3 regions of the Paenibacillus sp. FSL H7-0737 genome follow, and region 1 is predicted to be linked to each of the others. Evidence: predicted binding sites of a transcription regulator. Region 1 holds the regulator's gene; each other region holds the start of a gene.
What was found. Region 1 encodes LexA, which represses DNA repair genes until DNA is damaged. Its sites were predicted from a motif close to CGAACATATGTTCG; they were not measured.

Region 1 (4,246 bases):
AAAAAGAGAAAGCACCCAGAGATCTGCCGATTTTGCGAGCTGAGTGCAAAATTGTGGCAACTGCTGGAGTGCTGATGAGAGGTTTTTAAAATAAATATGTCAAAATCATAAGAAATTGAAGGCTGTGATTTGATCAGTATAAACAATTAGCTGTTTGTATTCGATCGGAGATTCATAGTGAGTATAGGGTCTTACAGAAACATCATTAAGGACTACAAAGTTATAGCTGAAATTTTTATCGGGATGTTCCGCACCTAAATAAGATATGTATTCATCTACAATGACATCATCCATTAGAGATTTTAAGTCAAAAACATCCTCTTTATTGGAGGTGGAAGGGGAGATGGTCCCTTGAATACTGCCGAATGAGGTGAGTAAATTTACTTTTTTTCCACTCGCTTGATCGTTATTTAACAATAAGCCAGAGAGTTTAACAAGTGCATCGACTTTAAAATCGACGAGGGTTCTAATTTTTGAGTTGTTCAAAACGAGACACTTCCTTTCAATTTGAAATCCTGTTAACATTATTCGACATATAACCACATAATTCCTATTAGGTCATCAAAAATACATAAATACAAACACGCCTCCTCCATTGAACCATGAGTGAGGCGTGTTTATCTATAGAGATAGATTTAATTCCTGATCGTTACTCGTGTTCCAATCGGAACAATCGCAGCTAGTGCTAACACATCTTCATTGTACATACGAATACAACCGTGGGATACTTCGTGCCCTATGGATGAGGGATCATTATTTCCATGTATCCCATAGTGAGGCTTAGATAGACCCATCCAAAAGACCCCAAATGGACCACCTGGATCGGGTTGTTTGTTAATGATTGTGAATTCACCGAGTGGTGATTGAGTTAACATTTTACCGATTCCGACTGGGAAGCCCCTGATCACAATGTCGTTATCAAGAAGATAAAGCATACGCTGCGTCAGATCAACTATAATCCGGTAATTTGGCATTGTGCAACACTCCTTTCTAATTAAGATATGAGGAGGATGCCTAAACGGTTATTCATTAAAAATGGTCATTTTAGCCCATAAGAATAAATGTTCTGTAATTGATAAATGGAGTTTGATAACAATAAAAAAGCTGTTCTGCATTTGCAGAACAGCTTTTAAAAAAATAAAAGAAAGTATATATTTTTACGATATACCCTATCCTTATACTTCTCGTAGAAACGGATACCGTCCTTTAAAGGGCGGTATCCGTTTTCGCTTGGTAGGAGTGCATACTTAGTGGATATCTCGAAATAATCCGATAACTCTGCCGAGAATGGTCACGCGATTAAGGCGAAGAGGCTCGTACGCCGGATTCTCCGGCTGAAGACGTATATGATCACGTTCTTTATAAAAAGTCTTAACGGTTGCTTCATCTTCTTCGGTCATAGCTACAACGATATCTCCGTTATCAGCCGTTTGTTGTTGACGAACAATAACATAGTCGCCATTCATAATCCCAGCTTCGACCATACTGTCACCTTGAACCGATAACATAAATACTTTGTTATCTCCAACATAGTGAGTTGGAAGCGGGAAGTAGTCTTCAATATTCTCAGTAGCAGTGATAGGAACCCCGGCGGTAACCTTACCTACGACAGGAATGCGAGCGACGGTTTGCGCGAAATGATGGACATTCTCGGAATCCTCTTGGCCAAGCAATTCTATCGCACGAGGCTTCGTTGGATCTCGACGGATAAGTCCCTTCTTCTCTAGCCGATCTAAATGACCGTGAACTGTGGAGCTGGAAGCAAGACCAACAGCTTCTCCAATCTCCCGGACGGAAGGAGGATAACCCTTGCTGCGGACTTCGCTACGTATAAATTCCAGGATCGCCAGCTGGCGACTTGAAATCTTTGACATTGGAATCAACCCCATATAGTAATGTTTGGGAAAATTATAACATAGAACTACCGTTCGCACAAACATAAGTTCTAACTATTATAAATATTAATTCGAAAGAGTTAATAAATGGTAGTCTTGTATTGATTGCGTTTCCTTCATCTAAACAATAAGAGTGATTCTTTATATGAAGAATATGGTAAATATTAACCTCTGAAAAAAAGAGAACAATTGTTCTAAAATAGTATTGAACAAAACACATGTTCGTGTTATTATAATTTCAAAAGTAAGAACAAGTGTTTGGAGGGTGATATTCATGTTAAAATACAGTACATACCGCAGCATCTACGATAAAGCCCCAGTGGTTGAATCTTTAGGACATAATCCTATTACCCGTTATTCAGCTCAGATTAAAGAGATTACAGAGCTTTTGCTTGAAGGCTTGATGCGTTTGTTCCGTAGAGATTTTGTTATTAAACTAACATTGATCATTGTGCTCGTACTATCAGGACTTACAGTAGTAGGTAATGTATTTGCAGGATCTACTACTTTAATGAAGGATGAGAAGCGCGTAGTGGTTGAACGTGGAGATACACTTTGGAGTATTGCTCTTGAGAATAAACCTTCTGATATGAAAACGGCTGTATATATAGAAGGAATTAAAAAATTCAATGGCATTAAAGGTAATCAGATTAATGCTGGAGATATTCTCACTTTACCTATATATTAATATTCTAAGAACATAATAAGAGGACATGAAGAGCTTGCAGGGAGTAAACCTTGACAAGCTCTTTTTCTCATGGCAGAGTTAGAATTAATTTATAAGGGGAGGGAAAGTTTTGAATATTGATGAGTTGGTCGCGCGTATTAACGAATTGGCACGCAAACAGAAGAGCGTAGGCCTTAATCAAGAGGAAACGGCGGAACGCGCCAAGCTTCGTGAAATTTATTTGGGGAATATTCGCAATAACTTCCGAGCACAATTGAATACGATTGAATTGGTCGATAATGATGAGCATGAACAAGGTAACAAGGGGCGTAAGCATTAACACCCTGTTCCTTTTCATAGATATTACTGGATGACTAGGGGGAACGCATATGGCCCGTTCTTGGGAAAGAATGGTTCAACGCAACACGCAGCAAATTAATAAGCAAAGAAAGAAACAGGGGAAGGAAACGATTTACGCATCTAAATCTAAATCTCCTGGTAAGAACAGCGAAACCTTTAAAGGCCGTAACATTGCATTTCCAGTAGTGTTATTAGTGCTTGGTACTATGTTTTGGATGATTGGTTCAGTGGACCAAGCCAAAGGTAATGGTATGCTTATGAACTGGCTAGGAGTCGTTTTGTACTACTTACTAGCGGCACTTCTGTTCTTCCGACGTCCGTACTTGAAGGTAGAGAATGCTAGACTATCTACTATAAAATTCAACCGCGAACGTTATCTGCCAGCTTCTGATATTGAGAAAATCATCCTTTCGCGTGGAGCTGTTGTAATTAAGCATAAAGGCAAACGCACGAAATGGATTTTTACCAGACTTATGAATCGTTATGATACCAATGCAATGGGGACTCGACTGGAAGCATTCGCAAAAGCTCACCAAATTGAAGTAGTTCACGAATAGAAATTAACCAGCCATGGGAGAGGGAGACCTGTAATGCCAATTTCCGCCGTACTATTTGACCTTGATGATACACTGCTCTGGGATGATCGGAGCGTTAATGAAGCATTTCGTTCTGCATGTGAAGCCGCTGGGGATACGATTGATCCACAAGAACTGGAACTTGCGGTGCGTAAAGAAGCCATTGGACTATATGAATCCTACGAAACGAACCCGTTTACAAAGATGATTGGGATTAATCCGTTTGAAGCACTTTGGGGGAACTTTACTGCAGGTGAACAGCCGGAATTCCGTCAATTGGAGCAGCTTGCACCGGGATATCGTAAAGAGGCATGGCGTCGTGGTCTTGCAGCACTTGGTGTAGAGGACGAAGCTCTTGCTGAGACATTAGCAGCCAAATTCGCAGCAGAGCGTAGAAATCGACCTTACATCTATGAAGAAACGATTCAGGTGCTTGAAGAACTGAAGGGAAAAGTGAAGCTATTGCTTCTGACTAATGGATGCCCTGCATTGCAACAAGAGAAACTAGATGGCGTACCTGAAATCGTTCCTTTCTTTGATCACATCGTGATTTCTGGAAGCTTCGGAAAAGGAAAGCCGGATAAGGAAATTTTTCTGCATGCCCTAGAACTTTTAGATATTGCACCTGAGCAAGGAGTTATGGTCGGAGATAAGCTTACAACTGATATTCGTGGTGGGCTGGCAACAGGTTTGACTACAGTTTGGATTAATAGAAAAGGCAAACAGCCAGATCCGGAAATTCAGCCGGA
Region 2 (4,246 bases), 1.4 Mb from region 1:
CAGAAATGGTGCGGGCAAAACAACGATCATGCACATGATTACAGCACAGTTATTTGCTACAAGCGGTGATTTAAAGGTGTTCGGGGAACATCCCTATGAGAATAACCGCGTACTCAATCAGATTTGCTTTATTAAGGAAAGCCAAAAGTATCCGGATACGTACCGTATTATCGATGTTCTAGAGGTATCCGAGTTATTCTTCCCTAACTTTGATCGGGACTACGCCCACTCCTTAATCAAGGACTTTAATCTCCCCTTAAAAAGAAGAATAAAGAAGCTGTCCAGAGGAATGCTCTCGGCGGTGGGCATTGTAGTAGGCCTGGCGAGCCGCGCTCCGCTGACTATTTTTGACGAACCTTATTTAGGTCTCGATGCTGTAGCAAGAAGCCTGTTTTACGATCGACTAATTGAGGATTATTCAGAATATCCGCGAACAGTTGTCTTGTCTACACACTTAATTGACGAGGTAAGCCAGCTATTAGAGCATGTCATTGTTATCGACAACGGTAAGCTGATTATCAATGAGGATGCTGAAGCTCTTCGCGGGCGAGCTGCTAAAGTTATCGGTGCGGCTGCGAAGGTCGAAGATTTAATCACCGGTAAAGAGATCATCTCTCGTGAATCCTTTGGCGGTTTACTTTCTGCCACTGTTATTGGCTTAAACTCAACAGATCTATCACGTGCTGAGATGCTTGGTCTGGAGATCTCCCCGATATCTTTACAACAGTTAGTTGTTCATCTTACAAACAGAAAATCCCAAGGGAAGGGAGTTGCAGTGCAATGAACCAGATGACAGGGATATTAAAAATGCACTACAAGGATAAATGGTTTTGGTTGTTTATGCCTTGGATTATATTATTGTCCAGCTTTTTGGTTAATCTTGTCATAGCTTTTTTCCTGCAAGAACCAATGTATACCGGCGGTCTAGTCTCAATCTTTATTTATATGTTTGTCATAGGTATCATCATTTTAGTACAGACTTTCCCCTTTGCCTTGGGCTTAAGCCTACGGAGGATAGATTATTTCTTCGGCACATCCTTGATGGCCGTTATAACAAGTGCCGGCTTCTCACTACTTCTGTTCCTGCTATCTATTATAGAAACCAAATTAACATCTGGATGGGGTGTGCAGCTACATTATTTTCACCTACCATACTTGAATGATGGTACCGTCCTAGAGCAGCTGTGGATCTATTTCATGATCTTGTTGCATATGTTTTATTGGGGATTTGTTATATCCAGCATCTTCCGTAGATTTGGTAGAAGCGGCCTATTCATTTTCGCGGCAGTCATGTTTATTCTGTACAGTGTCGCTGGATTGTTAATGACATATTATCAGTGGTGGGTAGATGTATTTAATTGGTTGGCTAGCCATACCGCATTTGAACTTGCCTTGTGGAGTATGCCCTTGACGGTCTTGTATGCACTCTTATCGTTCTGGATGCTTCGGAAGTCTACAGTATAAGACTCTGCCTGGAATATTGTTAATATTTATAGGGGGTACTGTATGGATTATGTGAGGGATTACGCCATGTATGCTTCTATATTCGGTATGTTTAGTTTTAGTTGGTTTGGTTGGGCACAAGAAAAACCCAGATCCAGCTGGCGAAAATATATTGGCATAGCTTCTGGTGTATCCCTTCTCGTCTGCTTGATTGGTGTCTATTTAAGTGTGACGAACTGGGATGCTCCCTCCGTATTAAATGACAAGACCTCCTTTGATAATTATCTAATTTCTGTCTATATTGAATTATTGTTGGCTGGTGCTGGAGCCTCTATATTGATGAAATGTAAGTATAATGATTATGTTGCTCCTTGGATTGCCTTTATAGTAGGGATTCATTTTATTGGCTTAAAAAGTGTGTTTAACGATTTCAGTTTATACCTTTTAGCAGCACTTCTAGTTGCAATCTCTATCGTATCACTGTTCATATCTAAAAAACTTAAGGTCGCAAACAGTGCAATTACAGGCATTGGTGCTGGGACAGTTTTGTTCGCCTTCGCTCTATTAGGGTTAATTCGATATTTATCAATCTAGATACGAGTATGCTAAAGTTACCTTCGATTAATTATATTCACAAAAAAAGAAACTCCCTTGTTTCTCAAGGGAGTTTCTTGTGATGCGGTCGAGAGGACTCGAACCTCCACGATATTGCTACCACACGGACCTGAACCGTGCGCGTCTGCCAATTCCGCCACGACCGCACATCATAATGACTACATATCAAACTTGCGGTCACAAGATAGATCATACCATGCTGAGATTAAAGCGTCAATATATTTTCCAGCTTTTCTTATCGATCATTATTTTATGGATAATTATTGCTTTTAATTCCGAATATAAGGTATAATGAGAACAAAAGTTCGCATAATATAAATGAGGTGATTTATAATGGCGACTACGAAGTTGAAGACATCCATTGTTGATGAAGATGTTACTAAAGAAGAACTGTCCCTTGTCAGAAGCTATTTGCTGCTAACGTTTATTCATAAAGTTTTCGAGCGTGACTGCCGTGTAATCAGCAAAAGTGGTCTATTTAAGACCCCTCAGCTTTATATGGAGCTCTTGTCTGGTGCCACTAAGAAAACCTCACTAATGCTTCAAGAGGTTACGCGTGAATTGAGCTCACATGATCTGAAGATCACAACCGTTCGCCAAGATCAACGAGGAGTCGAGGCCTTGTACTCCTGTAGAGGATATCAAGGTGAGATGAATATATTATGGCCAGGATTCCGTAGAGAGATGATGCTGCGAATGCGTGCGTATCTCGGACTGTCCACAGAGCTCTCCATACTCTCCAGAGAAGAAAGTGACTCCCAGCTAGCTTTAAGTATTTAATCCGTCAGAGGCATATATGTAAGCAGAACAGCTCCCCACCCAATTTGGGTAAGGAGCTGTTTTTGCTGCGGAAACTATATATTATCAGGTTCTTTCCTTGGTTCGCTGAAGGGTTGGAATAAATAATTCCGATCTAGCTTTACTACTCGTCTATTCTGACGACGTATCATCACCTGCGAATCATCCCAAGCCAGAACAATCCCTTTTACATCATTACTTTCTATGCCGTCCCGCACCACACGAATTTTCTCGCCGGAAATTCGGTATGCATCCAATTGTTCATCGCTAATCATCATGAATTCCTCCCTCTGTATAGCTTATCCTATTTTCATCCAGAAAAAAGACCCAAATGAAAAATCATCTGGGTCTCGTATAAGTAATTGACCAATTGCATGTCTACTAAAGCATTCTTATATCAGCGCTTCATTCTTCTCGAACCAGAAATCAAGAACTTTAGCGGACATCACACGTTGCTCCAGATACTCCACTTGGTTTGTTGTGAATTTCTCCCTCCAAGGGAAGGAAAGTTCCTCACATAAACCTTTGATTGTCAGAAGTTCTGACCAAGCTACATAGCGTTTGTACCAAAAAAACTGAGGATGTTCAATCATATAGGGATACAGATCGTCGAATTCCGTGTGTTTGCAATCCAGCGCACGCTCGAAGTGATCCTTGGCCTCGGTTAATTTATCAATAAAAAATTGCTCAGTCACCGGTTCTTTCCCCATTGTGACGCCTCCTCCCTATGTCTGATTTTATTATAAAGGAAAATCTATAGGGTGAAAAGCAGTTGTTTGAAAAATAGGCCTGTTCTTATCTCAAAAACGGGTTAATCCCCAAATTCAATGGTGCCTCCGCTAAGAGAAGTAATTCTTACGAGTGACTCCAGTCGGATGCCTTGTTCTTTGATCGTCCGGGCTCCAGCCTGAAAGCTTTTTTCCACTACAACGCCAAGACCTACCAGCTCAGCGCCAGAGCGCTCGATGATCTTAATCAATCCACGTGCTGCATCACCATTAGCAATAATATCATCGATAAAGAGGATTTTATCCTCTGGAGAGATGAATTGGCGAGACAACATAATGTCGGTAACAATACCTTTCGTAAAAGAAGGAACTCTTTCACAAAGTGCGTCCGGATCTGCTAACAGTGTTTTTTTGCGACGTGCAAAAACTAACGGCACCTTTAACTCATATGCGGTGGCAAATGCCACGGCAATGCCCGAGGATTCCACGGTCACAATACGTGTAATTCCGCAGTCCGCAAACCTCCCGGCAAACTCCCGTCCCATTTCCATCGTAAGCTGCGGATCTACCTGATGATTCAACAGTGCATCCAGCTTCAGCACTTCATCCGAAACGACGACACCTTCCTCCAAAATCCGCTGTTTCAACACTTCCATGACTTT
Region 3 (4,246 bases), 1.3 Mb from region 1:
GAAGGGCGGCGAATTGCCCGCTAGTATTTTTCAGCTTACCATTGAACTCATCCGCGCTCTCCAAATAATCATGTTGTCCACTAATCCATCCTTTTCCTTGCAGAAAATAAAGGGTATTCAACAATTTCTGAGCAGAAGGTACCGTTTCCGAATCCGCCGGAGCCATTTGCAATTTACGATACGCGATTTGCCACTGAACATCGCTCACAAACCTCGATGCCGAATCAACCATATTTCGAAGATTGCGCTGTTCCATCCACTCTCACATCCTTTTAACTTTTTTAAGTTATAGTATGGGGACAATAGTGACATGAACTCAGCGAATGGACATGAAGTTGTAATTTAATTTAGGACAGTGTAAGGAACTGCTGAATAAATTCACGGCTCAATAAAAAAAAGGAGCCCGGCGGCTCCTGACTATATCTCCAATTTACCTCGTATATCTCAGCGGTAGTAATTCAGAAATATCATATTTAGCTAACCGGCCGTCCTCGGATACAATAACTTTGCAATCCTTCCCGTAATCAGCAATTAACTCACGGCACATCCCGCAGGGAGAAACTACTTTAATTTCTCTTTCCTCGCTGTCCGGATCAGAATGCCTTACCGCAACAATCGTATCAAATTCCTTGTAGCCTTCGGATATCGCTTTTCCAATCACCATCGCTTCTGCACAGACTGTAATTCGTCCCATGCTAGCTTCTACATGTACCGCTGTAAAGATTTCCCCCGTCTTAGTACGGAGCGCCGCCCCTACATGGTGTCTTCCCCATTCATAGCGTCTAGTAATAATATCTTCAGCAGAGGCAATAAGCGTCTGATCTTCAATCGTAATCAAATACTCCATATCCAATTCCGTCCTCCTCTTATTTTTCCTAAGTATATTAAATCGCACTGCATTATGATATAAGATATACTATTTTAAGTTCCAAAAAAGGAGGAGCAGATTTGAAAATACAGAAATTACTCACCAGTCTCATCATTGTTGTGTTACTTGCTTTGGGCGGTTACTGGTATGAACAGAACGGAGATCCGGCAGCCCCATCGTCCACATCCGATTCAGAAGTTGTTCAGCTGATCTTCCCATCAGATCGTTATCCTGAGACCGCTAAGCACATTCAGGACGCAATTGCTAAAGGGGAGTCCGCGACGTGCACGATTAACCGTGAGCAGGCTGAAGACAACCGCAAAGAATCCTTAAAAGGGATCCCCACCAAAAAAGGCTACGACCGCGATGAATGGCCCATGGCCATGTGTAATGAAGGCGGCAAAGGGGCCGACATTGAATACATAACCCCAAAAGATAACCGCGGTGCAGGAAGCTGGGTTGGCAATCAGTTAGAAGATTATGCGGATGGAACCCGCGTAGAATTTATGTTCAAATAATAAGCTAACGTGAACAGTGCTTCAAAAGAATAGCCCCATCCGGAATACCGGATGGGGCTACAATGTGCATCAGCTAGCTTAGAATAAGCAAGCTTTAGTGATGATAACCAGCAAGATGAAGAGTACCAGAATAGCTCCTGTTGAAGTAAAAGGACTACACACCGGACCTACATTTACTGGGCTTACTACAGGACCTACGTTACAACCACAATGTTCCATTCCCATAATTAATTCCTCCTAATGATTAATGACTACAGCACAAGATATGTAAAAAGGAGATAAGCCGTTTGGGCGAACTGGCAAACAAATGCTATTCACCTAATGAATTAGGTAGGCACTGTCGATAAACAGGATATACACGAAGGAGGTGCAATATGGATATAGCCGCATTATCAATGGCAATGAGCCAGGCATCCTTAGCTCAAAATGTAGGAATACAAGTCATGAATATTGCCAAAAATCAGGCTGAAACCCAGAGTCAAACGATGGTGGAAATGCTGGGCAAAAGCGTTGCTCCGAATTTAGGAAAAACACTTGATATTAGTGTTTAATTGCTTTATGCTAAGGACACACAAGAACACTCGTTCTTATGTGTCCTTATGTTTTTTACTTTACATAGCCTTCGGGCTTTTCTTTTGCTCATTTATGCGAACATACGATCCTATAACTGATTCTGAATGAGGTGAATGATATGAATAACATGAAATCCTATTATCAAATGACTGCGCTGGAGAAGTGGACAGAAGATTTATACAAGCGTCTGAACCTTACTCAGCCTTCGCAAATTTCGATTGCTTATATTGCAGAACGGCTTAATATTTGGGTTCATTATTTGGATGTAAGAAGCAAGAGCATCGAAGCATCAGCGGGGATGTACACCATGTTTATAGACAACCGGCTTCCAGCCAGTCTGCAGCGGCTAGAGTTTCTCCATGAGCTCTGTCATCTGCTCCGCCATGGTACTGATCAAATATTGATGCCAGAACATTTTACGCGGGCACAGGAGGATGAATCTGAGCGATTTATTCTTTATGCAGCTATGCCCTACTCCATGATCTCCCGCATGACATTGCCTGAGCAACGTGAAGATGCAATCAGCTATCTTGCAGCAGAATTTCAAGTGCCAAGCGAGCTGGCTTTACAGCGGATTGATCAAATTCAAAGACGTGTTTTTCAGGGGCAATTATTGGCCGTGATGGGAAGAAACGAAGAACGATTAACACATATTCAATAATGACTGCGGAGATAATAAGGGTAGTCGCAATGAAGGACCATTAATTATGGTGGAATTTCTCGCAAGGGGGATCGATATGGAAGCCATTAAAGTAATTGAATTATTGATGACTCATCCAGATTATAACGTAGATGCAGTACACCCCGAAATTCCGGATTTTGTTGGGATCGAGTCGATTGAAGTGGATCATGAAACGGGGACCTTCTCCATTTTATTGCAAGAACCCAAAGAAGACTGAAGATGATTTGTGTAAGTTCATAATAAAAAGGCAGCAAGTATAGTATACCCAGGCAATTCTTTACCTACGCGGGTTACCTATCGGTAGTTAAATTGCTGCCTTATTTGTAATAGTAAGCTCTCTATTATGCGGATACAAACTGAATCACACCAATAAGAGTTAGAATGAGGAATATGCCCACGAACCCCCAAATAATAAACCATAAGATTCTCAGACCTGGTAGCTTCGGATTAGTATGATTCTCTAATATCTTAATTCGCCGCTCCAGCTCCTGTATTTTTTCTTCTTGTTGCATCATGTTCTTCCTCCCTTCTAATGTGTAAATTACAAGATACAATAGATATGACATACCAGTCACAATATATTATCTTATAATATATACATTTTAGCTAAATGGAGGGAATTAATGAAGAAAAGAACAAAAATAATCCTTATTACCTTCGTTATTGTATATGGAGTCGCTTCTTTAGCGCTTCAGGCCTTCCGAAATCATATGGATAATGAAGTGATTCATTATTTGGTAGCTACGAGAGATTATAAGAATGAAGATCTTTATAAAGTCTATACCCAGATTGGTAAGGCTCCCGTCGTAAGTACAACAGTGATTTTTGCAGATGAACCTAACGCAAGATACTTTTATCGAAAAGAGAAGGATCGGATTTATCAATATAGCATGGCTCTTGTAAAAAGGTTTGATCCAAACTATACATATAAACATAGTGAGGAGACCCTCCCCTAAAGGGGGAACTTCTATTATAAAGGTGCGATTGTCTCAACAGTCATGATATGGCTGCTGGGGCAATCGCACCTTTTTTAGATTCTAACCCTTGATCTAGACGCTAGCAAATTTTCTCAGGAACATAATGTGACCAAATGCCGTCCTAAATGGTGTTATAGGTAAAGGGGGCATAGAATCATGCAACGATCCATGACCCGGCCGGGAAATCATGTGATAAAGAGTTACGAAATCTACGCAGATATGCTGTTCCGGATTGCTTTGGTCCATTTAGGCAGCCGCCAAGATGCCGAAGAGGCCACTCAGGATACCTTCATCAAACTGATAGAAAAAGCACCAAAGTTCAAAGACGCTGAACATCAAAAAGCATGGCTGATCCGAGTAATCACCAATCATTGTAAAACATTACTGGGCAGAGGCTGGCGCAAGCGCGAGGTTAAGCTGGAAAATGCTGAGCCGATTGCGGTAGACACCCCCGAGGATTTGGCTCTACTGCAGTTAGTTATGGCGATGCCTATGAAGTATAAAACCGTAATCCATCTTTATTATTACGAGGACTATCCCATCCAGGAAATCAGCAAGATTCTGCAGATTAGTCAGTCTGCCGTGAAGATGAGACTTCAGCGGGGACGGCAACTGTTAAAACTGGAGC

Region 2: a site for LexA is predicted at 2,353-2,366, ahead of H70737_RS10185 (YhjD family protein). Genes of this name have one in related genera too.
Region 3: a site for LexA is predicted at 2,035-2,048, ahead of H70737_RS22250 (ImmA/IrrE family metallo-endopeptidase). Genes of this name have one in related genera too.

What each region holds. Positions count from the first base shown of each region.
Region 1 covers NZ_CP009279.1:3,784,896-3,789,141, reverse strand. Annotated here, with positions in the region: gene H70737_RS16410 (hypothetical protein) at 106-486, opposite strand; gene H70737_RS16405 (L,D-transpeptidase) at 636-974, opposite strand; gene lexA (transcriptional repressor LexA) at 1,248-1,874, opposite strand; gene H70737_RS16395 (LysM peptidoglycan-binding domain-containing protein) at 2,170-2,583, shown strand; gene H70737_RS16390 (DUF896 domain-containing protein) at 2,693-2,902, shown strand; gene H70737_RS16385 (hypothetical protein) at 2,952-3,479, shown strand; gene H70737_RS16380 (HAD family hydrolase) at 3,513-4,246, shown strand, end outside.
Region 2 covers NZ_CP009279.1:2,405,368-2,409,613, reverse strand. Annotated here, with positions in the region: gene H70737_RS10205 (ABC transporter ATP-binding protein) at 1-784, shown strand, start outside; gene H70737_RS10200 (hypothetical protein) at 781-1,464, shown strand; gene H70737_RS10195 (hypothetical protein) at 1,507-2,037, shown strand; tRNA gene H70737_RS10190 (tRNA-Leu) at 2,121-2,204, opposite strand; gene H70737_RS10185 (YhjD family protein) at 2,392-2,838, shown strand; gene H70737_RS10180 (hypothetical protein) at 2,913-3,131, opposite strand; gene H70737_RS10175 (hypothetical protein) at 3,249-3,566, opposite strand; gene H70737_RS10170 (xanthine phosphoribosyltransferase) at 3,668-4,240, opposite strand.
Region 3 covers NZ_CP009279.1:5,077,073-5,081,318, forward strand. Annotated here, with positions in the region: gene H70737_RS22235 (glycosyl hydrolase) at 1-256, opposite strand, end outside; gene H70737_RS22240 (cytidine deaminase) at 431-847, opposite strand; gene H70737_RS22245 (NucA/NucB deoxyribonuclease domain-containing protein) at 955-1,386, shown strand; gene H70737_RS30845 (hypothetical protein) at 1,465-1,611, opposite strand; gene H70737_RS30455 (YjfB family protein) at 1,761-1,937, shown strand; gene H70737_RS22250 (ImmA/IrrE family metallo-endopeptidase) at 2,078-2,620, shown strand; gene H70737_RS30850 (hypothetical protein) at 2,697-2,858, shown strand; gene H70737_RS30855 (hypothetical protein) at 2,983-3,156, opposite strand; gene H70737_RS22255 (hypothetical protein) at 3,265-3,597, shown strand; gene H70737_RS22260 (RNA polymerase sigma factor) at 3,775-4,246, shown strand, end outside.